4 regions of the Candidatus Pantoea multigeneris genome follow, and region 1 is predicted to be linked to each of the others. Evidence: predicted binding sites of a transcription regulator. Region 1 holds the regulator's gene; each other region holds the start of a gene.
What was found. Region 1 encodes PurR, which represses purine synthesis genes. Its sites were predicted from a motif close to CANGCAAACGTTTGCNTG; they were not measured.
Positions count from the first base shown of each region.

Region 2: F3J40_RS01610 (NCS2 family permease) is a predicted target of PurR. The motif match lies at 3,279-3,296, and genes of this name have one in related genera.
Region 3: glyA (serine hydroxymethyltransferase) is a predicted target of PurR. The motif match lies at 4,698-4,715, and genes of this name have one in related genera.
Region 4: F3J40_RS23135 (NCS2 family permease) is a predicted target of PurR. The motif match lies at 2,464-2,481, and genes of this name have one in related genera.

Region 1 covers NZ_VWXF01000001.1:57,877-65,330, forward strand. Annotated here, with positions in the region: gene F3J40_RS00255 (alkene reductase) at 1-591, shown strand, start outside; gene gloA (lactoylglutathione lyase) at 684-1,091, shown strand; gene rnt (ribonuclease T) at 1,199-1,870, shown strand; gene F3J40_RS00270 (Grx4 family monothiol glutaredoxin) at 1,988-2,320, opposite strand; gene F3J40_RS00275 (C40 family peptidase) at 2,686-3,498, shown strand; gene purR (HTH-type transcriptional repressor PurR) at 3,865-4,890, shown strand; gene punR (DNA-binding transcriptional activator PunR) at 4,887-5,801, opposite strand; gene punC (purine nucleoside transporter PunC) at 5,910-7,112, shown strand; gene cfa (cyclopropane fatty acyl phospholipid synthase) at 7,420-7,454, shown strand, end outside.
Region 2 covers NZ_VWXF01000001.1:328,572-336,025, forward strand. Annotated here, with positions in the region: gene F3J40_RS01605 (AMP nucleosidase) at 144-1,598, shown strand; gene F3J40_RS01610 (NCS2 family permease) at 1,754-3,052, opposite strand; gene phnE (phosphonate ABC transporter, permease protein PhnE) at 3,445-4,329, opposite strand; gene phnE (phosphonate ABC transporter, permease protein PhnE) at 4,333-5,187, opposite strand; gene phnD (phosphonate ABC transporter substrate-binding protein) at 5,324-6,253, opposite strand; gene phnC (phosphonate ABC transporter ATP-binding protein) at 6,280-7,107, opposite strand; gene phnP (phosphonate metabolism protein PhnP) at 7,189-7,454, opposite strand, start outside.
Region 3 covers NZ_VWXF01000001.1:451,247-458,700, reverse strand. Annotated here, with positions in the region: gene F3J40_RS02135 (amino acid permease) at 1-512, opposite strand, end outside; gene F3J40_RS02130 (LysR substrate-binding domain-containing protein) at 937-1,866, opposite strand; gene F3J40_RS02125 (L-serine ammonia-lyase) at 1,977-3,353, shown strand; gene F3J40_RS02120 (GlxA family transcriptional regulator) at 3,388-4,473, shown strand; gene glyA (serine hydroxymethyltransferase) at 4,831-6,132, shown strand; gene F3J40_RS02110 (sarcosine oxidase subunit beta family protein) at 6,158-7,408, shown strand.
Region 4 covers NZ_VWXF01000015.1:70,727-78,180, forward strand. Annotated here, with positions in the region: gene F3J40_RS23125 (flavin reductase family protein) at 1-83, opposite strand, end outside; gene F3J40_RS23130 (4'-phosphopantetheinyl transferase family protein) at 342-1,073, shown strand; gene F3J40_RS23135 (NCS2 family permease) at 1,078-2,394, opposite strand; gene yieH (6-phosphogluconate phosphatase) at 2,546-3,205, shown strand; gene phoU (phosphate signaling complex protein PhoU) at 3,241-3,975, opposite strand; gene pstB (phosphate ABC transporter ATP-binding protein PstB) at 3,993-4,760, opposite strand; gene pstA (phosphate ABC transporter permease PstA) at 4,813-5,700, opposite strand; gene pstC (phosphate ABC transporter permease PstC) at 5,697-6,659, opposite strand; gene pstS (phosphate ABC transporter substrate-binding protein PstS) at 6,743-7,454, opposite strand, start outside.

The sequences.
Region 1 (7,454 bases):
AATGCGCGTGAAGCTGATTTTGATCTGCTGGAACTGCACTCTGCCCACGGCTATTTGATCCACCAGTTCCTGGCTCCTGGCTCTAACCAACGTAGCGATGAATACGGTGGCAGCATGGAAAAACGCGGTCGTTTTGCGCTGGAAGTGGTGGATGCAGCGATTGCTAACTGGTCGGCAGATCGCATCGGGATCCGTATTTCACCGATCGGCAGTTTCCAGAACCTGGCCAATGGGCCAGATGAAGAGGAAGCGGCGCTGTGGTATGTGGCTGAACTCGCGAAACGCAACGTTGCCTATATTCACTTCTCCGAGCCAGACTGGGCCGGTGGCGAGCCGTATACTGATGCTTTCCGCGAGAAAGTGCGCAGCATCTATCCTGGCGTCATCATCGGTGCCGGTGCCTACAGCGTGGAAAAAGCGGAAGATTTAATCCAGCGTGGCCTGATTGATGCAGTCGCCTTTGGCCGTGACTACATTGCCAACCCGGATCTGGTGGCGCGTCTGCAACAGGATGCGCCTCTGAACCCACAGCGCCCGGAATCCTTCTACGGCGGTGGTGCCGAAGGCTATACCGACTACCCAACGCTGTAATCAGTAAGCCGTGACCTCAGGTTGCGGCTTGCCTTTTTCGCCCGTTGCCATCATGGTTATACGGGCTTTACGTCATTTATTAAGAGGATATTATGCGTTTACTTCATACCATGGTACGCGTGGGCAACCTGGAACGTGCAATTAAGTTCTACACCGAAGTGTTGGGCATGCGCCTGCTGCGTCAGAGCGAGAATACCGAATACAAATACACCCTGGCATTCGTCGGTTACACCGAGGAGAGCGAAGGTGCTGTGATCGAACTGACCTATAACTGGGGCGTAGAGAGCTACGATCTCGGCAACGCTTATGGTCACATCGCACTGGGTGTTGACGATGTTGCAGCCACCTGCGAGCGCATCCGCTCACAGGGCGGTAAAGTGACCCGTGAAGCTGGCCCGGTTAAAGGCGGCACCACGATGATTGCTTTTGTTGAAGATCCAGACGGTTACAAAATTGAGCTGATCGAAAACAAGCACGCCGGTCACGGCCTGGGACACTAATCTCTCCCCTTCAGTCTGCCGTTCCGGCAGACTGCTCGCTTAACCTGCTGCACCGTCAGCCGTTTTTTGCCATAATGCCCGCTGCCTAAATCTGCAATGAGATCCCGATGTCTGCTTCAACTTCCCAAAATGCTTTAAATCAACGTTTTCGCGGCTTCTATCCTGTGGTTATTGATGTTGAAACTGCCGGATTCAATGCCCAGACTGATGCTTTATTAGAAGTGGCAGCCACGACGTTAAAGATGGATGAAGATGGCTGGTTACATTGCGATCAAACACTGCATTTCCACGTCGAGCCCTTTGAAGGGGCGATTTTAAACCCGGAAGCGCTGGCGTTTACCGGTATCGACCCGCACAACCCGCTGCGTGGTGCGGTGAGTGAACATGATGCTCTGCATGCCATCTTTAAGATGGTGCGTAAAGGCATCAAAGATCACGGCTGTAATCGCGCCATTATGGTGGCCCATAACGCGAATTTTGATTTGAGTTTTATGTCGGCCGCCGCTGAGCGTGCCAGCCTGAAACGCAATCCATTCCACCCGTTTGCGACTTTTGATACCGCCGCACTCAGTGGTCTGGTGCTGGGGCAAACCGTGCTGGCGAAAGCCTGTAAAACCGCCGGGATTGATTTCGACAGTACCCAGGCGCACTCCGCGCTTTATGATACCGAGCAAACCGCCCTGCTGTTCTGTGAACTGGTCAATCGCTGGAAACGCCTTGGTGGCTGGCCGCTGCCTTTAGCGGTGGAAGAAGACACTGAGAGCGCGGAAGAAGCGTAATCGTGACGGCGTCACAAAATTCAGGCACATAAAAAAGGCTGCCATTCCTGAAAATGGCAGCCCTGTTTGAATATGATCTTAACTGGCAAGCATCACGGCATTGTCAGCCTGGATGCATTACTCAGCTTCTTTAAACTTTTCTGCGGTTTCTTTAATCAGCTGCTGCAATTCACCGGCCTGGAACATCTGCACGATGATATCGCAGCCGCCAACCAGCTCACCGTCAACCCACAGCTGTGGGAAGGTCGGCCAGTTAGCATAACGTGGCAGCTCAGCACGGATATCCGGGTTCTGCAGAATATCAACATACGCGAAGCGCTCACCACAGGCAGACAACGCCTGAACCGCCTGGGCGGAGAAACCACAGCTAGGCAGTTTTGGCGAACCTTTCATATACAGCAGGATTGGGTTTTCGCTGATCTGCTGCTGAATTTTTTCAATTGTGCTCATAAAATGTCTCTCTCAATTCCCTACTTCGTGTTTCTTTATTGTAGCGATTTCCAGGCACGACTGAAAACCGGATTTTGCGTTCCCTAAAGCAAATCGCCATCTGTGTTAATTCAAATTTTTCATGAGTCGATATCCGCCACACCTTTTTTAGGGTGATTCATTCATTCTTTGTCATAATTGTGGTGCTATAACCTACTGAGATTGCGTGTTTTTCCGACAATCACACTCTGTAAGAATTAAATAAAAAAAGACCTTACCTTTTCGAAAAAAACTGGATTAGAATTACTTCGGTGCTGATCAAGGATCAGATTTGTCTAACTTTGTCGCGGCCAATATCGCGTGGCAGCTTAACCTGTAACCGGACTATGCGTTTACTGATTACGCTTTTCATACTGGCTTTTACTCAAGTTTTTTTGAACGTTGCATGTGCTTCTCCGCATAAGCCGGTTAACGCCAGCTTGCATAATGCAGAGAAGAAAAGTGCGCGTGAAGATGAACGCCGCAAGCGACGCCCGGTGAAAAGTTCGGGTAAGAAAACCCGTACCACAACCATGGAAAAGCTGAAACTTAAGCGCAGTAAAAAAGCCGCGCCTGAGAAAGTGCATCACGAACCGGTTAAAAAAGCCGCGCATCTGACAAAACACACCCCATTAAAAAAGAAAGCCGAGCTTAAGTCTGCACGGGTTAAATATTACGGCCATAAGCGTGGTGCGCGTGGTAAAGCGACTGAACTGGCCACGATTAAAATGAGCAATGCTCACCGCCAGCGCTATCAGAAAGCCCGTGAAACGGCCATGAACAAGCTAATGGGCCAGTTGGGCAAACCTTACCAGTGGGGCGGCACCTCGCCGTATACCGGTTTTGATTGCAGCGGCCTGGTCTGGTATGCCTATAAAGATCTGGTGAATTACAAATTCCCGCGTACCGCGAATGAGATGTACCATTTGCGCGACGCAGCGCCGATTAAGCGTGACATGCTACAGAAAGGGGATTTGGTCTTCTTCCGCATTGCGCATCGCGGGGCGGCCGATCACGTTGGCGTGTATTTGGGTAACGGTAAATTTATTCAGTCACCCCGTACCGGCAAAGATATTCAGATCAGCGCACTCAGTAATGATTACTGGCAGAGCCATTATGTCGGTGCTCGCCGCATGATGACCCCAACCACCATTCGCTGAGTGTTGCGGAGAAAAAAGCCTGAAGATGACCTTCAGGCTTTTTTTTTGCCTGCGATAACTACGCATTCAGATACAGCATCAGTGAATGATTCCCTCGGTTGCCCCGCTGTCACCGCCCCCTCTGGTTTAGCGCTTCGTGTGGCGGCTTGTAAAAATCTCGTCATCTTTGCTGTGTCTTGCTAGAATCCCCTTCTTCGTTGCGCAACAGCGTTTTTTCACCGCCCACCCTACCCACGCCAAGTCACACTCTGGCGGCAAAATAGTGGTCAAAAGGCAGTTGGATTTCCGCAAATTTCACCCTGCGCACGCAAACGTTTAACATTATGTTTATCAATACATTAGGATAAGCATTGGAGTCCGGTTTACATGGCAACAATTAAAGATGTGGCAAAACGCGCGGGCGTCTCAACCACCACCGTTTCGCACGTCATCAATAAAACACGCTTTGTGGCTGAAGAGACCCGCAATGCAGTATGGGAAGCCATTAAAGCGCTGCATTACTCCCCAAGCGCGGTCGCACGTAGCCTGAAGGTGAATCACACCAAGACGTTGGGCCTGTTAGCGACCTCAAGCGAAGCACCTTACTTCGCGGAAATCATTGATGCCGTTGAAAAACACTGCTTCGACAAGGGCTATACCCTTATTTTGGGTAATGCACACAATGACCTGAATAAGCAGCGCGCCTACCTGTCAATGATGGCGCAAAAGCGCGTAGACGGCCTGCTGGTGATGTGTTCGGAATACCCGGACGATCTCCTGAAAATGCTGGAAGAGAACCGTAATATCCCTATGGTGGTGATGGACTGGGGCGAATGTCAGGGCGATTTCACCGATACCGTATTAGATAACGCCTTCCAGGGCGGTTATATGGTCGGTCGCTATCTGATTGAACGCGGCCACCGTGATATTGGCGCGATCCCTGGACAGATGGCACGTAACACCGGGGGTGGTCGTCATGCCGGGTTTGTTAAGGCACTACAGGAAGCAGGCGTGGCGATCCGTGATGAGTGGATTGTGCAAGGGGATTTCGAAACCGAATCGGGCTATCTCGCCATGCAGCAGATTCTGGCACAAAAACAGCGCCCTACGGCGGTGTTCTGCGGCGGAGATGCCATGGCAATGGGCGCAATTTGCGCCGCCGATGAGCTGGGGCTGCGCGTGCCGCAGGATATCTCCGTGATTGGCTATGATAATTTGCGCAACGCGCGTTATTACACGCCAGCGCTCACTACCGTACATCAGCCAAAATCTGAGTTAGGTGAAAAAGCGCTGGATATGCTGTTGGATCGCATCACCAGTAAACGTGAAGACTCTCAGACCATTGAAGTGAATCCGACATTAATTGAACGCCGTTCCGTCGCCGATGGACCGTTCCGCGATTATCGCCGTTAATCCGGACAGTCTTCACTCAGCCACTCCTGATTCAGGGTGTGGCTGTCACCCAAATACGTCAGCAACCATGCCAACGCCGGTGACGCACTTTGCTCGGCCCAGGTGACAAAACAGGGGCTGTCTGGAAACGCCTGCGGTAATTTCAGCTCCTGCAACTGTCCCTGCTGCAACAGCGGCTGCGCCAGATGGCCCGGCGTCATCGCCACACACAATCCCGCTTGCGTACAGGCCAGGCCTGTTTGCCAGTCCGGTGCCACCAGGCGACGTTGGTTATCCAGGGTCCAGGTCATACGGCGTGGCAGCGCGCGTGAGGTATCCTCAATCACCAGTGACGGCCACGCACGTAGCGCGTCTTCATCAGGTTCGGCCACTTGTGTTAACGGGTGGTCGGTTGCGACCACACAGCGCCAGTTCAGTGCGCCCATATCGCGCCAGGCAAAACGCCCTCCTACCGGAACAGCCTGAGTGGCACCAATGGCCGCATCGGCACGCCCATCAGCCAGGGCATCCCAGACACCGTTAAATACTTCATACTGCACGGCAAGTTCCATATCTGGAAAAGCACGATAGAAATCCAGCACCATTTGCCTGACGCGGTGGGGTTTGACGATGCTGTCCACGGCCACCGTAAAGCGCCCTCTCCAGCCGTTGGCTAGCTGCTGACACTGGCGGCGAGTGGCTTGCATTTTTTTGATGACCTCACGACCTTCTGAGACAAAATGCGCACCCGCTGGCGTTAATACAACATCGCGGTGCTGACGTTCGAACAGCGGTACGGCCAGCCAGGTTTCCAACTGCCTGATCGTATAGCTGACGGCAGAGGGGACGCGATGTAATTCCTGTGCCGCCGCACTGAAACTGCCATTGCGCGCGACCGCGTCCACCACTTCAAGTGCATATTCTGACCACATAAGCTTGCCTTCAATTATTTTCACAGCAACCTGCAAATATTAACGTTTCACACTCCCGGCTGCACTCTTTTACACTTGCCGCCTGTGTGAATTAACCATGAGCCTGTTATGTTGTCGTCAAAAGGATTTATGCTCTATCTCGCCGTGCTTAGTATGCTGGGCTTTCTGGCAACGGATATGTACCTCCCCGCGTTTTCTGCCATGCAAACCAGCCTGAGTACCACGCCGGGTATTATTAGCGCGAGCTTAAGCCTGTTCCTGGCTGGATTCGCCTGCGCCCAGTTGGTATGGGGACCGCTGTCCGATCGCCTCGGCCGCCGTCCGGTACTGTTAGCGGGACTGGGTCTGTTTGCGCTGGGCTGTGCCGGTATGCTGTGGGTACAGAGCGGCGAGATGTTGCTGGTGCTGCGCTTTGTTCAGGCGGTAGGCGTTTGTGCGGCAGCGATCAGCTGGCAGGCACTGGTGGTGGACCGTTATGACCAGTCACAAACCGGTAAAGTGTTCGCCACGATTATGCCGCTGGTGGCGCTCTCTCCTGCGCTGGCCCCGCTGCTGGGTGCCTGGTTGCTCGATCACTTTAACTGGCGCGCTATCTTCGCCGTGCTGGCGGTTATCGCCCTGGTGCTCATGCTGGCTACGTTGCGCATCACCACTAAGCCGGTGGCACGCAACGTAACGGAAAAGCAGCCCGGATTTTTTGCGCTGCTGGCTAACCGCACCTACAGCGGAAATGTCGTTATCTATTCTGCCTGTTCAGCGAGTTTCTTTGCGTGGCTGACGGGCTCCCCGTTTATTCTCGCAGACCTCGGTTTAAGTCCCGCCGCCATTGGCTTGAGCTATTTGCCGCAGACGGTTGCCTTTCTGATTGGTGGTTTTGGCTGTCGCGCCCTTCTGAACCGGTTCCCGGATCAGCTGTTACTGCCGCGCCTGCTCGTCATCTATGCGGTCAGTATTTTGCTGCTGCTGGCAGCAGGAAAATGGATGGGTGATAGCCTGACCGCACTGTTATTGCCTTTCTGCGGCATGGCGATGGCAAACGGTGCCATTTATCCGCTGGTGGTGACGCGCGCACTCATGCCTTTCCCACAAGCCAGTGGCAAAGCAGCGGCGCTACAGAACGCGCTGCAACTTGGGCTCTGTTTTATCGCCAGCTTGATTGTCTCCGCAGGGCTGGTTGAGGCACTGAGTACCACCACCTGGGTCATGACGGCCACGGTGGTTATCGCCGCATTCGGCTACCTCTGGCAGCGCCCGCTAAACGCACGTTCTGACATTGTTTCTTCCTCTCCTGCCTGCGAAGATAACCCCTGATACGGATTGGTTAGCACGCTAACATTAATCCGTTGAATATTGACCCAGGTGAGCATATACTCGCTTGGGCCATTAAGTTCTTAACAAAACAATAACATGAGTGACACATTTGCGCGCGACACTGTCGCCGTGATGGCTTGTGCTTTTTTTTCAGTACCCTGAGTTTCAGACGACATTTCACAGAATCAATCCTCTGTAAAACGCCGGATTTCAAGCGAACGGAATATTCCGTGAGTTTTCTCACAAGCTTCGAGAAATTGACTATTCTTTTTCTCAGGTAAGACCGGACAGGTGTGATGGAGATGCTATGAGTTCATCGTGTATAGAAGAAGTGAGCCTCGA
Region 2 (7,454 bases), 270 kb from region 1:
GAAGTGAGTTCTAATCATGATAGTCCGCAGGCAAACTGGCAAATAATTTCCAGCACTATTAAATCCTGATTACAAACTTTTTTTCGTCTTACACGGAAACCAGATAAGCTGTTAAAAAGCCACTGAACTGCAAGGAGTCACCTATGCCTGGAACCCGGCAACATCTCAACAGCCAGCAGGCGCTGGATGAACTGGAACGCTTGTATGATAACGCGGTGGCTGCACTGCGCGGTGCCATCAAGACCTTCACTGAACAGGGAACCTTACCGGATGAGGCGCAACGTGCTGCGGGGCTGTTTGTTTACCCGGAACTGCGTATCACCTGGCTAGGGGAAGGCCCGCAGCAGAACCGTACCCGCGCCTGGGGGCGGTTCACGCATACGGGCAGTTACAGCACCACACTGACGCGCCCTAAACTGTTACGTCCTTATCTCAGCGAGCAGTTAGCGATGCTGGAAAAAGAGTACCAGATCGAAATTAGCGTTGGCCCTTCTAAGCAGGAGATCCCCTACCCGTACGTGATAGACGGCTCCGACCTGACGCTGGACCGCACCATGAGCGCGGGTATCGCTCGCCACTTCCCCACCACGGAACTGTCGTTGATTGGGGACGAGACGGCGGATGGTCTGTTCCATCCTGATACTGAATTCCCGCTGTGCCATTTTGATGCTTTGCGCACCGATTTCTCTCTGGCGCGTCTGCGTCACTACACCGGCACTGAAGTGCAATATTTCCAGCCGTTTGTGCTGTTTACCAACTACACCCGCTACGTTGACGAGTTTGTCAGTTGGGCGATTGAGCAGGTACGCGATCCCGCAACCCCCTATGACAGCCTGGTGTGCGCCGGTCAGGTGGTGATTGATCCGGCTACCCCAGACAGCGATGCAATGCTTTCTGACCTGGCATGGAAAAAACACCAGATGCCTGCCTGGCACCTCACCGCCCCTGGCCGTCGCGGGATTACGCTGATCAATATTGGCGTTGGACCGTCGAATGCGAAAACCATCTGCGATCACCTGGCGGTGCTGCGCCCGAATGCCTGGCTGATGATTGGTCACTGCGGTGGCCTGCGCGAAAGCCAGACCATCGGCGATTATGTGCTGGCCCATGCTTATCTGCGTGACGATCACGTTCTGGACAGCGTATTGCCGCCGGATATCCCCGTGCCGAGTATCGCAGAAGTCCAGCGCGCCCTGTATGACGCCACCAAAGCCGTCAGCGGTATGCCCGGCGAAGAGGTCAAACAGCGGCTGCGTACCGGTACGGTCGTCACCACCGACGACCGCAACTGGGAACTGCGCTACTCCGCCTCTGCCCTGCGCTTTAATTTGAGCCGCGCGGTCGCCGTGGATATGGAGAGCGCCACCATTGCCGCTCAGGGCTATCGCTTCCGCGTCCCTTACGGCACTTTGCTGTGCGTATCGGACAAACCGCTACACGGCGAGATCAAGCTGCCCGGCCAGGCAAATCGGTTCTATGAAGGCGCGATTTCCGAGCATTTGCAAATCGGTATTCGTGCGGTAGAACTGCTGCGCGCCGAGGGGGACAAGCTGCACTCACGCAAACTGCGTACCTTCAACGAACCCCCGTTCCGTTGAGTTAATTAGTCGGGCTGGCCGTCCATCTATTCTTCCCGAAGGGCGTATGGATGGACGGTGGAAAATCGTCATCGTGTAGGCATTCACCTCAGCGCAAAAAAAAACCGAACACCCAGAGGGCATTCGGTTTCTTGAAACGCGGGAGGAGCGGCGAATCAGGCGCTCAACCAACCCAGCTTAATCACAAACAGCAGCGATAAAATCACCAGCGCAATGTTGATCTCTTTCAGGCGGCCGGTCAGCAATTTAACCACGGTCCAGGTAATGAAACCGAAAGCGATACCGTTAGCAATCGAGTAGGTCAGTGGCATGGTCAATGCGGTGACGGTCACTGGCGCTGCGGTGGTGATATCTTTCCAGTCGATTTCGGCCAGACCGGAAGTCATCAGCACTGCCACAAACAGCAGTGCAGGCGCGGTCGCATAAGCAGGTACGCTAGAGGCCAGCGGCGAGAAGAACAGGCTCAGCAGGAACAGAATCGCCACGACTACCGCTGTCAGACCAGTACGACCACCGGCACTCACACCGGCAGCAGATTCTACGTAGCTGGTGGTGGTTGAGGTGCCTAACAGTGAACCGAACAGCGCAGCCGCACTGTCTGCTACCAGAGCACGGCCCATTTTTGGCAGGTTGCCCTGCTCATCCGCCAGTCCTGCACGTTTGGTCACACCCAGCAGGGTGCCGGTATTATCGAACACGTCCACAAACAGGAAGGCAAACACCACACTCACCAGGCCAACGTTCAGGGCGCCTTTAATGTCCAGTTGCAAGAAAGTCGGTGCCAGTGAAGGCGGAGCAGAGAACACGCCCGCAAACGGGGTCAGGCCCAGCAGCATCGACAGAATGGTAATCGCCAGAATACCGATCAACACCGCGCCAGTCACGCGACGTGCTTCCAGTACCACAATGATCAGGAAACCGAGGATCGCCATCAGTGGACCCGGCTTGGTGAGATCGCCCATACCGACCAGGGTCGCTGGGTTATCTACCACCACACCCGCACCTTCCAGGGCAATCAGCGCCAGGAACAGACCTATGCCTGCGGCAATGCCGGCACGCAGTGGCAGTGGGATACTGGCAATAATCCATTCACGAATTTTGAAAATCGACAGGGCGAAGAACAGCACAGCGGAGAGGAATACCGCACCCAGCGCGATCTGCCAGCTGTAGCCCATGTGCAGCACCACAGTGTAGGTAAAGAAGGCATTCAGGCCCATACCCGGTGCCAGCGCGATCGGATAGTTGGCAATTAAGCCCATCAACAGCGAGCCAATCGCCGCCGCGAGACAGGTCGCGACAAACACCGACCCTTTATCCATCCCGGTTGCGCTCAGGATCGACGGGTTCACAAACAGGATATACGCCATCGCCAGGAAGGTGGTCAGCCCGGCAATCACTTCAGTACGCACCGTGGTGTTGTGCGCTTTAAGCTGGAATAGTTTATCTAACATCATCATCTCTCATTCGAGGAGACGGCACACAGGTGCTTTCTCTCTTGCCAATAGGGAATATGCATACGCATTATTGTTTTGCGCTAAAAAACGACGCCGGGACGGTATGCTCGCCTCGGCTATCGCGCGGGGAGAACCCACATCATGGGGTCAGCGCTGCTGTCCGTTGCGACTCTCCCGGTATAACTCCCTGATAGCATAGCAAGCGCTATGCCATTACAGCGTTTGCAACGAAAACGGTTGCGTATCCTGATTCAGAATCCTCTGAACCAAATGAAAGCGCGATTATGGTGCATCGCCCGGTAAATGTGCAACGGATTTAATCGTTTGCGTCGGGCTGAGAGCGTAATCACGCAGGCCGTTTTGACCTGCGTGCTACGTAATGGGAGGGTTTTTTAATCAACGCTTTGCGGTTGCCATAACGGCACCGGCTTACCGGTAATGTAGCGCTTGCGCAGACGACTGGAGATCACGTCCATCGTCATGACCACCACCACCAGCACTAAGGTAATGAAGGTGACGACATCCCAGTTCCATAACCGCATGTTCTCGGCATAGACCAGCCCGACACCGCCCGCACCCACAAACCCTAACACCGCTGCCGAACGGGTATTGGACTCAATCTGATACAGGCTCAGGGCAAGAAAACTGGGGAATGACTGGGTAAAAATGCCGAAACGGTGCTTTTGCAGGCTGTTTGCGCCCACCGCCCCAAGTCCACGACTGGGGGAACGCTCTACCGCTTCATGGCCTTCGGCATACAGTTTCCCCAGCAGGCCAACGTCCTGCATGATGATCGCCAACGCCCCAGCCAGTGGCCCCATACCCACCGCACGCACGAAAATCAGCCCCCAAATCGCCATATCGATGCCGCGTAAAATATCCAGCAGACGCCGCACCACTAAAGCCACTGGGCGCAAAGCAGGCTCATGCATCACGTTGCGTGCCGCAAAAAACGAGAGGGGCAACGCCAGCAGTGAGGCGGTAAGGGTCCCGGAGAAGACGATCGCCAGGGTGATACCGATCTGCGAGAAGTAATAAGCAAACGGCCAGTTGGCGACATCCTGCCAGATAAACATGCGGACAAAATAGTGCCCGAGCTGCTCCATACCTTGCGCAGCGCGCGCCCACGGAATGCCGAAATAGAGAAAGAACAGCAGATAGTAGACGGCAATCGCTAATGCCACTATGGCCAGGCGGCGCAGATAGCGCGACTGCGCGCTGAACAGTGCGGCATGCTCCTGCTTAATTTTGTCGAGATCGGGAACCAGCGTCATCATTGTTTAACCCTCAACTACGCGACGGCGTAACCAGCCAGACAGCGTATCCAGCAGTGAAACCACAATTATGATCAGCAGCATGGTGATGCTCACCTGATCAAAACGGTCGAGTTTGATATTGGTCATCAGCTCCTGACCGATGCCCCCTGCTCCCACCAGCCCGAGAATGGTCGATGAGCGGAAGTTGATTTCAAGGCGCATAAAGCTGTAGGAGAGAAACAGCGGTTTCACCTGCGGCCAAAAGGCAAAGCGCATCCGTTGCAGACGTGAGGCACCACAGGCAGCCAGCCCACGCACCGGCTTGTCAGACGCGCTTTCGATCGCTTCATAAAACAGCTTGGTCAGGCTGCCTACGGTGTGCAGCGCTAAAGCCAAAAATCCCGGAATCGCACCAATGCCAAACGCCATGACGAACATTACCGCCCACGCCAGTTCCGGCATGGTACGCAGAAAAGCCACCAGAGAGCGAATGGCGAACCGAAGGCCTGGTGGGGATTGGGTATTATCGGCCGCGAAAAATGCGAGTATGCCCGCGATAAAGACGGAAATGATGGTGGAAGCCAGCGCCAGTTGGATGGTTTCCCAAATCAGCGGCAGTTGGAAATGCAGGCGATAGCCCCAGTAGGCCAGTGAGCCTTCCGTTTTGCCATCGGCAAACAGCAGCGGCAGATGCAAGACCGGCATGATTTCATACAGGTAATCAAAAAAGTGCGGCAATGATTGCCAAATGGTGAGGAGATTGAACTCCGCCACCTTCCCCGCCGCCAGGTACAGGGCCACCAGCAGTAACGACCACAGCAGAGAATCACGTTTCTGCTGGCTACGGATACGTTGGTAATAGCGTTCGAAATCAGTCAAGAGTGTCTTCTCTGGTTTTAAGGTCCCCTCACCCTAGCCCTCTCCCACAACTGGGAGAGGGGGCAGATGCATGCACCACTCAGCTCCCTCTCCCGTTTACGGGAGAGGGTTGGGGTGAGGGAAAGGGAGTAGGAAATTAGCTGCGGCTGTCTTTCATCAGGTCACGCTTCATATCAATGATGTTCTGATAATCCGCCACGGTCGCAGGGCCGATATGCTGTGCGCCGCCCACGGCTTTCATGAAGCATGCGTGATCGTTCTTATCCAGATCTTTAATCGCCTGAACCAGCTTCGCTTTGAATGCCGGTGGCAGGTTATTGCTCACCAGAATCGGGCCGTTAGGGATCAGCGGTGAAGACCAGATAATGCGGATTTTTTTCATCAGGTCAGGCTGGTCCATACGCATCATGCGTGTGAAAGCGCCTGAGGTGTATCCCTTGTTGTAGTCACCCACCAGTGAAGTCCAGGTCACCGCGCCTTCAAACTGACCATTTAAGACGCCGAGAATGTCCTGCTCGTGGCCGCCTGAGAAGGTTACGCTGGAGAACGTGCCTTTGTATTTATCGTCTACGCTGCCACCAAACTCTTTCTTAAACGCCTGGTTAGGCATCAGGAAGCCTGAGGTTGAATCAGGATCCGCCATACCAAACGATTTACCTTTCAGATCTTCCAGCTTTTTATACGGGCTGTCGGCTTTAACAATCACCACCGAGTGATAACCGCGCGACTGATCTTTGTCATCAACCACCAGGCCCACAACGTCCACCGCTTTTGGATCCTGGAGGTAAACAGAAGCATAAGAAGCAGGAGACATGCTCAGCACCATGTCGATTTTTTTACCTAACAGGCCCTGAATCACCCCAGAGTAGTCAGAAGAGTTGTTGAGTTTGGTATCGACATTCAGCTCTTTATCAAAGAAATCTTTCACACACTGATTATCACCAATCTGCTGGGTGGCATTTTGGCCGCCCAGAATCCCCAGATTCAAGGTCTTTGGAGCATCTGCTGCGTGCGCGCCAAAAGTCACCAGAGCGCCAGTCAATAAAGCTAATGTTGTCAGTTTCATTCGAGGTTGTTCTCTTGTCGTAGGCGTTAATGGAGCTGGTTGATTTCATCACCGTACAGCGCATGTAACAGGCTGTCGGTAAGGTCTGAAGGATGTCCGTCGAACAGGACTTTGCCGCGCTGGATACCGATCACGCGGGTGCAATACTGCTTGACCAGTTCAATCGAGTGCAGATTGACCATCACGCTGATGCCCTGCTCGCTGACCTGACGCAGCACATCCATGATGCGCTTGGTATTTTTCGGGTCGAGAGAGGCAACAGGCTCATCTGCCAGCAAAATTTTTGGGTTCTGCATCAGTGCGCGGCAGATGGCAACGCGCTGCATCTGGCCACCAGAGAGGTTTTCCGCTCTTTGCAGCGCCTGGGGTAACATGTTCATCCACTGCAACAGTTCGATGGCACGGGCGCGGTCAGTATCGGGAAACACTTTGAAAAAGGACTTAAGGGTCGAGGTCTGGCTCAGGCGTCCCAGTAGCACGTTGGTTATCACATCTAACCGGGGTACCAGACAAAAATCCTGGAAGATCATGCCGCACTCACTGCGCCATGCCCGCATCTGGCTGCGGTTTAACTGGGCCACATCCTGCGGCTGTTCGCGATTACTGAGGTTGTAAATGGCACCCTGCGAGGTACTGATAGTGCCATTCAACATGTGCAGCAGCGTCGATTTTCCTGCGCCGGAACGGCCAATCACTGCCACCAACTCACCCGCATGAAGATCGAAACTGACGTCATCCAGCACGCGGTTTTCACCATACGCTTTGCACAATCCCTGGACCGACAGCACCTTATGCCCGCTGGGGCTAAACGGCTGAGGGTTATCAAAAGCCGTTTTTAATATTGCCTGCGCCATACTCATTCATCCGTTTACGGTAGTCTGAAATTGAGGCCTATTACGGGCAAGCGGGATGAAAGCTGAATGACACTCCAGTGATCAAACTGTGACAGGTTGAACTACCCCTAATGACAGCGTCATACCATCCCGTGCGGGCAGTACGTTGTCAGGCAAAGGGTTGTCCTGGAGCCAGTTGTCCATTTCGTGACTGAGGTGGGTCAGCCAGGCAAACCGTGGCTGGAGCCGCTCAATGATCGCCAGTGCCCGCGTAATATCGTTATGATTGCCCGCCGCTTCGCGTGGCGGGTCATTACAGTCAATCACCAGGTGTTCAATGCGCTGCCCACGCAGGAAGTCGGCGGTGT
Region 3 (7,454 bases), 390 kb from region 1:
ACAATAAAGGCAATGATGGCGACCACTTTCACCAGCGAGAACCAGAATTCAAACTCACCAAAGTTCTTCACATTGAATAAATTGGTCACGGTAAGCAGGGCGATGATGGCGACGGTAAAGGCCCAGGCGGGAACGGCGGTGAAATAAGCATGGAGAATGTTGGCACCGGCAATGGCTTCTACCGGGATCAGCAGTACCCAGAACCACCAGTAGAGCCAGCCAATGGTAAAACCGGCCCAGGGGCCCAGTGCAGCCGAGGCGTAGGTGGAAAACGATCCCGAGTCTGGATGCAAAACGGCCATTTCACCCAGCATACGCATGACTAACAGCACCAGTACGCCGGTCATGGCATAGGAAATTAATATGGCAGGGCCGGTAGTGGCAATGGCATTCGCCGAACCGATAAAAAGCCCGGCGCCGATAATACCCGCGATAGAGATCATGGTGACCTGGCGATTGGTTAAACCATCGCCCAAAGATGTTGGCTCACTTTTTAAATCAGGCATAGTCATTCCTTCCCGCTTGCGATAGGGGTTAATTATGATTAACGCTGTGTTTACTCGTTTAATTATGCTCGCAGTTTTTTGTTGTGATGAAGGTTACATATTTTGTTTTCATTTAGTGCCGGAACACGATAGCGATCACATTAACGGACTGAACGTAAATATTTCCTCCCATTAAACGGTTGCTGGCTTAAATTGAGCGTAACAGTGGCTTTTTTTTCCAGCTTGAATGTTTGCGACATTATTTGAGGCTGTTCGCGCCGCAATGGCATTTATGGAAGGAAGGTGGCGAAATGAAAAAAAGGCAACCGTTTCACGTAATATTATTTTCTTATTATGTGAACGCTAATACATTTCCGACTGGACAAAATCAGTGGCAGTTATTATCAGCGTCCAGGCGCACTGTTTAATGTGCGCCTGGTCACGAATATCTTCAGGTGTATTGCGACTGGCTGAGTTCAGCCTGCTCGATGAGCCAGTCGAAGATAGCGCGTTTGGCTGGGTTGTTTAATGTCCCGTCACTGTAGGCGATAACATAGCGTTTGCGGGCGCTGATAAGCTCGCCAAAGGGAATGATCAACGTGCCTTCATCCAGCTCTTTCTGTATCAGAAACTTACGGGCAATCGCTACGCCCATGCCCATTTTGGCCGCTTCAATGGTCATATAGTTGCGGTTAAAGCAGTGGCCACGGCGGACATCAATCCCCTTGACGCCGGTTTCCTTGAGGTAAAATTCCCACTCGGCATACTCGTAGCTGCCGCGCCATGCGGTGACATCATGCAGCAGCGGATAGTGCACCAGTTGGCTGGCATCAGAGAGCGGCGGCCTGCCCGACAGCAGTGCTGGCGAACAAACCGGGAAGATCTGCTCTTCAAATAATACCGTGGTCAGCAGCCCAGCGTAGCTGCCATCGTTGAGGTCGATCGCCAGATCAAACTCCTCGCCACGGAGCGAATCACTGCTGTCTTCCGCATTAATACGCAGTTCAATGTTAGGAAAGGCTTTTGCCAGGGCCGGCAAGCGCGGCATCAACCACTTATTTAAAAATGAAGGAATACAACGCAGACGAAATACGCCGCTAATCCCGGCGGAGTTGAGATCGCGTAGCTCTTCCATTACCCGTTCATGTATTTCATTTGCGACTAACGCCAGACGTTGCCCCTGCGCCGTGAGCTGCAAACCCCGACCAGCGCGATGAAATAAACTGAATCCAAGATTCTCTTCCAGCTGTTTGATTTGCTGGCTAATTGCACCGGGTGTGACGTTGAGTTCTTCTGCACAGCGCGTAAAAGAGAGATGTCGCGCCGCGCAGGCAAAAACCTGTAAATGAGCATGGACCTGAGAGGTGGTTATTTTTCGCATTCTTTAGTTCAACTAAACCGTGGTTAAGAATATATCGATTGTCACAACAGGGTGCTGTGTCGCACGCTAAGAAAATAAAGTAACCCTTAACTTAATGTGAGATAGCTATCATGGCAATCAGCGTGTTCGATCTTTTTAAAATTGGCATTGGACCTTCTAGCTCTCATACCGTGGGTCCAATGCGTGCCGCTGCGTTATTTATAACGAAACAGCAGGAAAATAGAATATTAGATCAGATTGAACGGGTTGAAGTGCGTTTATATGGCTCGCTTTCTGCCACCGGCATCGGTCACGGCAGCGATCGTGCCAGCGTGATTGGCTTAATGGGGTATTGGCCGGACCAGGTTGATCCGCAAGAAGCCTCGATGCAGGTGGATGAGGTCATTGCGCGGGAAAAAATCCTGCTGGCGGGCGAGCGGGAAGTCAGCTTTATCTGGCAGCGCGATATGCAGCTGCTCGACAGCTCGCTGCCTTATCACCCCAATGGTATGACCATCGTCGCGCAGCTGACCAGCGGTGAGATCGTCGAACAGACCTACTACTCGGTGGGCGGCGGATTTGTGCTGGACGCGGAGCAGGTCGCCAGCGGCGTGCTGGACAGCGACAACAGCGAGCTGCCGTATGATTTTTCCTCTGGCCGACAGTTGCTGGCGTTGTGCAAGCAGCATCAGCTGAGCATCTCGGACCTGATGTTGGCGAATGAACGCGTCTGGCGCAGTGAGCAGGAGATTGACCAACGCATTGCTTCAGTGTGGCAAGCCATGACCGACTGCATCCAGCGTGGATTATCACAGCCGGGCATTCTGCCAGGAGGACTGAACGTGCGCAGAAGGGCGTTTGCACTGCATCAGCAGCTGGTCACGCTGTCTAAATCTAACCTCATTACCCATACGCTCTCGGCGATGCAGTGGGTCAACTTATACGCCATGGCGGTTAACGAAGAGAATGCTGCCGGTGGCCGCATGGTAACCGCACCGACCAACGGGGCCGCAGGGATTATCCCGGCTGTGCTCTACTACTACATGCAGTTCTCACCGGGGGCGACCGCGCAGGATGTGCGCAAGTTTTTCCTCGCGGCAGCAGCAGTGGGCATTCTGTGTAAAAAGAACGCCTCTATTTCTGGCGCAGAAGTGGGCTGCCAGGGCGAAGTGGGATCTGCCTGTGCCATGGCGGCGGCCGGTCTGACAGAAGTGTTGGGTGGCACGCCGGAACAGGTAGAGAACGCCGCGGAGATCGGTCTGGAGCACAACCTCGGTCTGACTTGCGATCCGGTGGGTGGCCTGGTACAGATCCCGTGCATCGAGCGCAATGCGATTGCCGCAGTGAAAGCGATTAACGCCGCGCAAATGGCGCTGAGTGGCGACGGTGAACACTTTATCTCCCTCGACCGGGTGATCCGCACCATGCGTGACACTGGCGCAGATATGCACGAGAAGTACAAAGAGACCTCACGCGGTGGGCTGGCGGTTAACTATGTTGAATGCTAAGGGCAGTGGAGTAACAGGGGGAGAGTATGCTAGCGTGAGTCCCCCTGAAATAGATGAACGCGCCTGGCGAGAACACGCGATGACACTACCGGAAGCACAGCGCCCTTTATCGGTGGGCTTTGTGTTGCTTAACCGTTTTACCTTATTGCCTTTTGCCGCGTTTGTGGACTGCTTACGCCTGTCTGCGGATGAGGGCGATCGCAGCCGCCCGCTGCGCTGCAACTGGACCTTTATGACCAGCTCCGGTGAAAGTGCGGTTGCCAGCTGTGGTGCCATCATCTCACCTTGTAAAACGCTGCGCGATCCGCAGGCGTTTGATTATATCGTGGTGATTGGTGGGGTGCAGGAGGAGCGGGAAAAGGCCGATCAGCGCGCAGTAGAATATTTGCGCCAGGCGGCACAGCTCAATGTACCAATTATTGGTTTGTGTACCGGGGTGTTTACCCTGATTCATGCCGGGCTGATGGCCGGTAAGCGCTGTTGCGTCAGCTGGTATCACCACGGCGATTTAACCCGCCGCTTCCCGGATGTTACGCCGGTGGCCGATCGGCTGTTTGTCGACGAAGGACATTTAATCACCTGCGCAGGCGGTGTTGCGGCGGCGGATGTGGCGGCCTATTTGATTGAGCGCCATCTGGGTAAAGCCTGGGCGATGAAAAGCCTGCACATCATGCTGATTGATGAAGTACGGCGCGGTGAACATCCGCAGCCGCAGCCGGTGATTTTCGAACGCGTGGAGGATCGTCTGGTACGCCGTGCGATTGATATTATTTCGCAGCATCTGGGAGAAGTGATCTCGGTTGAGGAGTTGGCGAAGCGCATCGGCACTTCTCGGCGTAATATTGAACGCAAGTTCCAGGATGAGTTAGGCGTAGGGCCGCAGCGTTTCTCGCGCAATCTACGGCTGCGCTATGGCCTGTGGCTGTTGCACTATACCGATCGCAGTATCACTGCCATCAGCGAGCGCTGTGGCTTTGCGGACTCAGCGCACTTCTCCCGGCATTTCCGCGAAAACTTTGGCTATGCGCCCTCCAGCGTGCGCAAATCCGGCAGCCCGCTGGCGGAAAATCAGGTCGACCCCTTCTTTTTACATATTGATAGCCACGCCACAAAGTGGTGATAAGCCACTGTTCATTGCTGGCGTAATGGCTATGCTCAGACGGTAGCCAGTTTTTCTTCCCCCTGTTTCCCCTCTGCTGACAGCCCCATCAGGCTGTCTTCTGATAGCCCATCCAGCAATAACCTTTTCTTATCGATTAGCGCAAACAGACAAATAATCTCCCTTTCATTTTTTGACCAATCTCGCATTTTTACTGGTGTTGACGTGAAAATGGCTAAAATCTTGTCGCAAACGTTCAAGTCACAATAGAGGCGGATTGCTATGCTGCAATCACTGTAGACGCAGGAGGTAATCCGGATATCTTCCGGGCTTGCTGAGAGCTGTCGGGTCAACTAATCAATATTGAAGGGTAAACGGATGAGTGAGAACCAATTGCAGCATAATGATCCGCAGCTTAACGCGGCGATTGTCAGCGAAATGAAACGTCAGGAAGCCCACATTGAGCTGATTGCGTCAGAAAACTATGCCAGTAAAGCGGTGATGGCGGCGCAGGGTAGCCAACTGACCAACAAATATGCCGAAGGCTATCCGGGCAAGCGTTACTACGGTGGCTGTGAGCACGTAGACGTGGTGGAAAGCCTGGCCATTCAGCGCGCTTGCGAGCTGTTCGGTGCCGATTTCGCTAACGTACAACCCCACTCGGGTGCGCAGGCAAACACCGCAGTACTGATGGCGCTGGTTCAGCCGGGCGAAACCATTCTCGGGATGGCGCTGGCACACGGTGGCCACCTGACGCATGGCGCGGCACCTAATGTCTCTGGCAAACACTACAATGCGGTGCAATATGGTCTCAACCCGAAAACCGGCGAGATCGACTATGAAGAAGTTGCCCGCCTGGCGCAGGAATACCAGCCGAAGCTGATTATTGCCGGTTTCTCTGCCTATTCACGCATCGTCGACTGGAAACGCTTCCGCGAAATCGCTGACAGCGTAGGCGCATGGTTGATGGTGGACATGGCACACGTTGCTGGTCTGGTTGCGGCAAAAGCCTACCCAAGCCCACTGCCTTATGCGCACGTTGTGACCACAACCACCCACAAAACCTTGCGTGGCCCACGCGGCGGCCTGATCCTCTCCGCGCTGGGTGATGAAGCGCTGTACAAAAAATTAAACGGTGCGGTGTTCCCTGGTCAGCAGGGTGGCCCACTGATGCACGTGATTGCGGCCAAAGCTGTCGCCTTCCGTGAAGCGATGGAGCAGGACTTCGTTTACTACCAGGCGCAGGTGGTGGATAACGCCCGCACCATGGCGAATGTGTTCCTGAAACGTGGCTACGATGTGGTGTCTGGCGGGACCGATAACCACCTGTTCCTGGTGTCTCTGATTAATCAGGGCATTACCGGTAAAGCTGCGGATGCTGCACTGGGCCGTGCTCACATTACCGTGAACAAAAATGCGGTGCCTAACGACCCACAAAGTCCGTTTATCACTTCCGGTCTGCGTATTGGTACGCCAGCCGTCACCACCCGTGGTTTTGGTCAGGTGGAGTGCGAGAAGTTAGCTAACTGGATCTGCGACATTCTGGATGTGCTGGCGAAAAAAGAAGACAGCCAGGCGATTGAAGAGCAGGTACGTGCCCAGGTCGCTGAACTTTGCAGCGAATATCCGGTTTATGGCGATGCCGAGCAGGTAGCCGACCACCAGTTCGCTACGGCGTAAATACAGACACTCGCGGGAGAGCACTATGCAGCGTTATTCAGGATTTGGCCTGATTAAAAATGGCCTGACGTATCATGAGAACTGGCAGAAACTGTGGCACAACCCAACGCCAAAAAAATCCTACGATATTATTATTATCGGCGGTGGCGGACATGGTTTAGGCACGGCGTATTATCTGGCTAAAGAGTTTGGTATTCGCAATGTCGCCGTGATTGAAAAAGGCTGGCTGGGCGGCGGAAATACCGCGCGTAATACCACCATTGTTCGTTCAAACTATTTATGGGATGACTCAGCGAATTTATTTGAGCACTCGCTGAAATTATGGGAAGGGCTGTCGCAGGATCTGAACTATAACGTAATGTTCTCCCAGCGCGGGGTATTAAACCTCGGCCACACCCTCCAGGACATGCGTGATATTCAACGCCGTGTTAATGCCAACCGCCTGAACGGGATCGATGGTGAAGTGCTGGATGCACGTGCGGTGAAAGAGCTGGAACCGATGCTGGATTGTTCCGCCAATGCGCGCTATCCGATTATTGGCGCTTCATGGCAGCCGCGCGGTGGTGTTGCTCGTCATGATGCGGTGGCCTGGGGCTTCGCTCGTGGTGCGGACGCACACGGTGTCGATCTGATTCAACAGACCGAAGTCACAGGCTTGATGATCCGCGACGGTAAAATCTACGGCGTACACACCAACCGTGGTGATATCGAAGCGAAAACCGTGGGTTGTGTGGTTGCGGGTAACTCCAGCGTCATCGCCAACATGGCCGGTTTACAGCTGCCGCTGGAGTCACACCCGTTGCAGGCACTGGTTTCCGAGCCGCTGAAGCCGATTGTGAATACGGTAGTGATGTCGAACCACGTACACGGTTATGTCAGCCAGTCGGATAAAGGCGACCTGGTGATCGGTGCCGGTATTGATGGTTTTGTCGGCTACGGACAGCGCGGCAGTTATCCGGTGATCGAACATACCATTCAGGCCATTGTAGAAATGTTCCCGGCGTTCTCGCGCGTGCGTATGAATCGTCAGTGGGGCGGCATTGTGGATACCACCCCGGATGCCAGCCCGATTATCTCGAAAACCAGCGTTGAAGGGCTGTACTTCAACTGCGGCTGGGGAACCGGGGGCTTTAAAGCCACGCCAGGTTCCGCCCATGTGTTTGCCGCCAGCCTGGCGAAACGTGAAATGCATCCATTGGCAGCGCCGTTCTCCATTGACCGCTTCCATACCGGTGCGCTGGTAGATGAACATGGTGCCGCCGCAGTAGCGCACTAAATAACGCTGTAAACCATATTATGCGAGAGCTAACTCAGATTTTATT
Region 4 (7,454 bases), on a different contig from region 1:
ACACCTGCGGTCAGGCGACGCATACCGTGACGAAACTCATCCAGAGAGATTGGTGGTAATTTTGAACCAGTTAAAACAGACATAGCAACTCCGCAAAATGCCACCCGTGCGTGACACTATTATCAATAAATTTCCCGTGAACGAGAATCATACACGACATCGAGCGCTACGGGGGAGACGATGAAAAAAACGCTAAGCTTTCCCGTATCGCGCAAATATTGGTACGGTTTTGCTCATTGATTCTGAAAGTGAAGCGGATACAAGCGAGGGGGAGTGCAATCGCGCCAGAAAATTCTTACAATGCCTGTGATGATTTTCTGACCATTTTCACGGAGCGACAGATGGCTGGTCATTTTGTACGTTGGATGGGTAGCAACGACCTGCCTGGCGAGGCACTGAACGTCCCGCAAACCGTAATCGACAGCGCCAACCGCCTACCCGACAAGCGGCGCAGCCGTTTTCTTGCGGCCAGAATGTTGCTGGCACAGCTCATGCTGCGCATCTATGGCATTGATCAACTTCCGCCGTTAATCGTCACACACTGTGGCAAACCCGCCTTTGCTGACACGATGCTTCCGGATTTCAGTATTGCCTATGCGGGTAATGTTGTTGGCGTCTTGCTGGCAGATGAAGGGGGAAAGGCGGGCCTGGATATGGAGATCGTACGGGCGCACAGCCGTCAGTCTCAGGCCCAACTGATGCAGAGCCTCACCTCGGGTGAAATTGCCTGGATCAACGCGCAACAGGATTTTATGGAAGCCGTGACGCAAATCTGGACCTTACGCCAGAGCATCCTGAAAATCGGCGGCGATCAGCAAAATGCCATGAATCTGCTGCGCCTGCATCCGGCTGCCGGTCGCCTGCGTTCAACCCTCAATCCCGATATTCAAGCCATTTGCGATGCTGAACCCATGCTGGTGTGGTCTTGTGCGCTGTCACCTGCGACGCAGTGGCTGCATTTATGGGAGTGGAGTCAGGAACGAGGATGGCAGGATCTGCGGGACGTGGAGATGACGCGGCCCAATATTGGACCGCGTGCCCTGCGGCTAACCAGCCTGCCACAGGAACTGTGAAGCTTTAGTGGGCGTCAATAAACACGATTTTCAGCACAAACAACAGCGCCACTAGCGCCACGCACGGGCTGGTTTCACGCCAGCGGCCTGTCCCCAGCTTCATCACACACCATGCAATAAAGCCCAACGCAATGCCTTCAGTAATCGAGAAACTGAACGGCATCATCACGGCAGTGACAAAGGCCGGCACCGCTTCAGTCAGGTCATCCCAGCGCACGCGCGCCAGGCTGGCACTCATCAGTACGCCAACATAGATCAATGCGCCAGCCGCCGCATAGCCCGGCACCATGGCCGCCAGCGGTGACAGGAACATCACCAGCAGGAACAGCAGGCCGGTTACCACCGCCATCAGGCCAGTACGTCCACCGATCGCCACGCCAGAAGAACTTTCAATGTAAGCGGTGACAGAAGATGTGCCGACAAACGCGCCACCCACTGAACTCACGCTATCCACAAACAGTGCCTGTTTCATGCGTGGGAAGGTGCCTTTCTCATCGGTCAGACCGGCTTTATCGGTAACGCCAATCAGCGTGCCTGATGAGTCAAACAGATTGACCAACATAAAGGAGAAAATGATCCCCGCCATGCTCACGTTCAGAGCGCCTTTCAGATCGGCCTGGCCCACAATGGAACCCACTGCCGGTGGCAGAGAAAACAGCCCGGTAAACTTCACATCGCCGATCATCCAACCAATCGCAGTGGTCACCACCATCGAAATCAACACCGCCGCATGAATTTGTCGGGAGGCGAGGATCGCAATAATAAAGAAGCCCAGAGCGCCCAGCAGGACACTGTGCGAAGTCAGATGGCCCACCGCAACGATAGTGTCAGGGTTTGGCACAATGATACCGGCATTTTTCAGCCCCATCATGGCGATAAACAGGCCAATACCGGCGGTGATACCCACGCGCAGGCTAAGCGGGATATTGGCAATCATCCAGTAGCGCACACGCAGCAGTGTCAGGATCAGCAGTCCGAGCGCACCCCAGAAAATCGCGCCCATGCCGATTTGCCATGAGTAGCCCATCGCCCCCACCACCACGAAAGCGAAGAAGGCATTCAGCCCCATGGCAGGTGCCAGCGCAACCGGCAGATTCGCCACAACGCCCATTAAAATACTGCCAGCCGCCGCGATCAAACAGGTTGTGACAAACACCGCCTGAGTATCCATCCCGGCGACGCCAAGGATTTGTGGATTGACGAAGACGATATACACCATCGTCAGGAAAGTCGTAAAACCGGCAATCACCTCAGTGCGCACGGTGGTGCCATGTTCCTGCAGCTTAAACAGGCGCTGCAACAGGCCAGGGGAGTGACTCATACCTTGTTTCCGGTCGAAAAAATTAACGGCGCGTATCCTGACGACTTTACCCCCGCAATACAACGATTTTTCGCAACCGTTTACGCCGGTTCGCATTCGGTGCATAAAGAGTTAAGGTTAAGTGTCCATAAATTGAAGAGGATAGCGTTGAATGTCTGTAGCCTGCGTATTTTTCGACTGTGACGGCACCCTGGTAGACAGTGAGCGTCTCTGCACTGAAGCCTATGTCACCACTTTTGCTGCCTATGGTATTACCCTTTCGCTGGAGGCGATGTTTGAAAAATACAAAGGGGTAAAGCTGTACGATATTATTCGTGATGTGGCGGCAGAGCATCAGCGCACCCTCCCCGTAGAGGAAGTTGAAACCACTTATCGTGCAGAAGTCGCACGGCTGTTTGATCTCAGCCTGGCTGAGATCCCCGGCGCAAAACAGCTGATTGCACAGATAAAAATCCCGATGTGCGTGGTTTCAAACGGTACGGTCAAGAAGATGCAACACTCACTGGGGTTAACCGGCCTGCTGCCGTGGTTTGAAGGTCGGTTGTTTAGCGGCTACGACATCAACCACTGGAAACCCGATCCCGAACTGATGTATCACGCGGCAGAAAAGATGGACGTTGCGATTGAGCAGTGCATTCTGGTGGATGACTCTGAGGCGGGCGCGCGTGCCGGGATCGCGGCCGGTATTCCGGTCTATTACTACTGCGCTGATGCGCATAATCCGGCGCTGGATCATCCGCTGGTGACGCGCTTTACCGACTTGGCTCAGCTACCAGCACTGTGGCGACAACACGGTTGGGATATTCTTTAATGCGCTGCCCGTTTCGCAACGGGCAGCCAGAGCACTCAGGCAGGTTTGCTGTGGCCGTCTTCACCGGCTAACAGCTGGTCCAGTTTGTCTCCGCCCACGTGACGGAAATCCTGGCCCTTAACGAAGTAGAAGATGATTTCGCAGATGTTCTGGCAGCGGTCACCGATACGCTCAATGGCGCGGGCGCAGAACAACGCGGTCAGGACACTCGGGATCGTGCGTGGATCTTCCATCATGTAGGTCATGAGCTGACGCACAATGCCTTCGTACTCCGCATCCACTTTTTTATCTTCGCGATAGATTTCGATAGCCGCATTCAGATCCATACGGGCAAACGCATCCAGCACATCGTGAAGCATCTGTACGGTGTGACGGCCCAGGAACTCCAGGCTGACTAACAGCGGCTGATGCTGCTGGCTGAATTTCTCCAGCGCGGTGCGGCTGATTTTCTCAGCCACGTCACCGATACGTTCCAGTTCAGAGATGGTTTTGATGATCGCCATCACCAGACGCAAGTCGACCGCCGTTGGCTGACGCTTAGCGATGATGCGGACGCAGGCTTCATCAATTTCCACCTCCATCATGTTGACCTTCTGGTCACCTTCGATCACGCGCTTCGCCAGCTCAGCATCCATGTTGTGCATTGCGGTGATGGCATCCGTCAGTTGCTGCTCCACCATTCCGCCCATGATCATCACCTGGGTGCGGATATGTTCCAGCTCGGCATTGAACTGGCCGGAGATGTGTTTATTCAGATTTAAATTATCCATGATTCTCTCCTGCCCAATCAGCCGTAACGGCCAGTGATGTAGTCTTCGGTCTGTTTTTGTGCCGGTTTGGTGAACAGGGTATCGGTATCGCTGAATTCAATCAGCTCACCAAGATACATAAACGCCGTGTGGTCGGAACAACGAGCAGCCTGCTGCATGTTGTGCGTCACAATAACCACGGTGTAGTCCTGTTTCAACTCGGTAATCAGTTCTTCAATACGTCCGGTGGAGATCGGGTCAAGTGCTGAGCAAGGTTCGTCCAGTAGCAGCACTTCAGGACGAATAGCGATGCCGCGCGCGATACACAGACGCTGTTGCTGACCGCCAGAGAGACTGTAGCCACTCTGATGAAGCTTGTCTTTGGTTTCATTCCACAAAGCCGCTTTGGTCAGCGCCCACTGCACACGCTCATCCATATCGGCACGTGAGAGTTTCTCAAACAGGCGGACGCCAAAGGCAATGTTGTCATAAATCGACATTGGAAACGGTGTCGGCTTCTGGAAAACCATGCCAACACGGGCGCGCAACAGGGCGATATCCTGGCTGGAGGCGAGAATGTTTTCACCATCCAGCAGAATTTCACCTTCTGCACGCTGCTCCGGGTAGAGCGAGTACATTTTGTTAAAGGTGCGCAGCAGGGTGGATTTACCACAGCCAGATGGGCCGATAAACGCCGTGACCTGATTTTTCGCGATATCCAGATTAATACTTTTCAGCGCATGGAATTTCCCGTAATGGAAGTTCAGATTGCGTACCTGAATTTTACCGGAAGATGTCGTTGCCATACTCTTTGCTCATCTCTGTTGGGCAGCGCCGCCAGGGGCCGCGCCGCAAAAATTAGTGTTTGCCTTTGGAGAACACAACGCGTGCCAAAATGTTCAGCAGTAACACGCACAGGGTGATAATCAGCACCCCCGCCCACGCCAGACTTTGCCACTCGGCAAACGGGCTCATCGCGAACTTGAAGATGGTGACCGGCAGGTTGGCAATTGGCTGCATCATGTCGGTGCTCCAGAACTGGTTCGACAGCGCAGTAAACAGCAGCGGTGCGGTTTCACCGGCAATACGCGCAACTGCCAGCAGAACACCGGTAATAATTCCGGAGACCGAGGCTTTCAGCGTAATCGCAGAGATCATCTTCCATTTCGGTGTGCCTAAGGCATACGCAGCTTCACGCATACTGTCGGGCACCAGGCGCAACATATTCTCGGTGGTACGAATCACGATCGGGATCTGTAACAGCGCCAGCGCTACCACGCCCGCCCAGCCGGAGAAGTGCTGCATCTGCGCTACCACCAGGGTGTAGACGAACAGACCAACCACAATCGAAGGCGCTGAGAGCAAGATGTCATTGATGAAACGGATCACCTCAGCCAGCGCCGATTTGCGACCATACTCCGCCAGATACACACCCGCCATAATCCCCAACGGCGTACCAAAGAAGGTTGACCAGAAGATCAGCAAGCCGCTACCAGCCAGGGCATTCGCCAGGCCACCACCCGCCGTATTGGGCGGCGGGGTCGATTCGGTAAACAGTGACAGGCTCAGACCATCAATACCTTTGGTGACGGTGGTAAAGAGGATCCACACCAGCCAGAACAGGCCAAAAGCCATGGTCAGCAGAGACAGCGTTAGCGCAATTTTGTTTTTGGTACTGCGCCAGGACTGCATTTTACGGCGTGAAGCTTCCAGTTCCGCCCGCGCCTGTATCTCAATTGTTGTCATGAGCGCGCTCCTTCACTTTTCGCCAGGCGTAAAATCATCAGCTTCGAAATCGCCAGAACGATAAAGGTAATCACAAACAGGATCAGACCCAGCTCCATCAGCGCAGCCACGTGCACGCCAGATTCTGCTTCAGCAAACTCATTCGCCAGCGCAGAGGTAATACTGTTGCCTGGCATGTAGAGCGAAGCGTTATCGAGCTGGTAGGTGTTACCGATGATAAAGGTCACGGCCATGGTTTCACCCAACGCGCGGCCTAATCCCAGCATCACACCACCAATCACGCCATTCTTGGTGAACGGCAACACGATGCGCCACATGACTTCCCAGGTGGTACAGCCGATGCCGTAAGCAGACTCCTTCATCATTACCGGGGTCTGCTCAAACACGTCACGCATGACCGAGGCGATGTACGGAATGATCATGATGGCCAGGATTACACCCGCCGCCAGAATGCCGATACCAAACGCTGGGCCAGAAAACAGCGCGCCGATAAACGGGATATTGGACAGAAGATCCCCTACCGGCGTCTGAAAATATTGAGCAAACAGAGGTGCAAAAATAAACAGCCCCCACATGCCATAAACGATACTTGGAATCGCAGCCAGCAGCTCAATCGCCGTTCCCAACGGGCGACGCAGCCAGTTAGGGGCCAGCTCGGTCAGAAACAGCGCAATGCCAAAACTCACCGGCACAGCGATGATCAGCGCGATAACAGAGGTCACAATGGTGCCGTAAATCGGTACCAGCGCACCAAACTGCTCGTTAGGTGCATCCCAGGTTTTGTTCCACAGGAAAGAGAAGCCAAATTTGTGGATGCTCGGCCAGGAGGAGAAGATCAGGGAGACGATGATGCCACCCAGCAGCAACAACACAATCAGCGCAGAGAGTTTAACCAGTGCACCGAAGATAATGTCACCTTGCTTACCAGGCGCTTTGAACGTCGGCTTAGTCTCAGCCATAGGAGTCTCGGTATTCAAAAGGTATCAGGGCGGCTTCGCAGCCGCCCGTAACAAGGCCAGCAGACGCTGGCCGGGTATGGCACTTACTGGAACAGTGCTTTACCTGAACTGTCTTTGATGTTTGCTTTCCAGGCTTCACGGATTTGCTTAGTCACTGAGTCTGGCAGTGCTGCGTAATCCAGGCTGGTCGCTGTTTTCGCGCCATCTTTGTAGGCCCAGTCAAAGAACTTCAGGACTTCAGCGCCTTTGGCGGCATCAGCCTGCTCTTTGTACACCAGGATGAAGGTGGTGGAAGAGATTGGCCATGCATCGTTGCCTTTCTGGTAAGTCAGGTCCTGGGCGAAAGACTCGCTCCAGTTAGCGCCTTTAGCCGCGTTGGCGAAGCTGGTTTCGCTTGGTGCTACGGCTTTACCGTCAGCATCAACCAGTTTGGTGTAAGTCAGGTTGTTTTGTTTCGCGTAGGCATACTCTACGTAGCCAATTGAACCCGGCAGACGCTGTACGAATGCGGCCACGCCATCGTTACCTTTGCCGCCCAAACCGGTTGGCCAGTTAACGGTGTTGCCTTTACCAATTTTGCTGTTCCAGTCTGCGTTGACTTTAGACAGGTAGCTGGTGAAGACGAAAGAAGTACCAGAACCGTCAGCACGACGCACCACGTTGATGTTGGTGTCTGGCAGTTTCACGCCAGGGTTCAGTTTGGTGATAGCAGGGTCATTCCACTTTTTGATGTTACCGAGGTAGATATCACCTACGGTTTTACCGTCCAGCGTCAGTTCACCTGATTTCACGCCA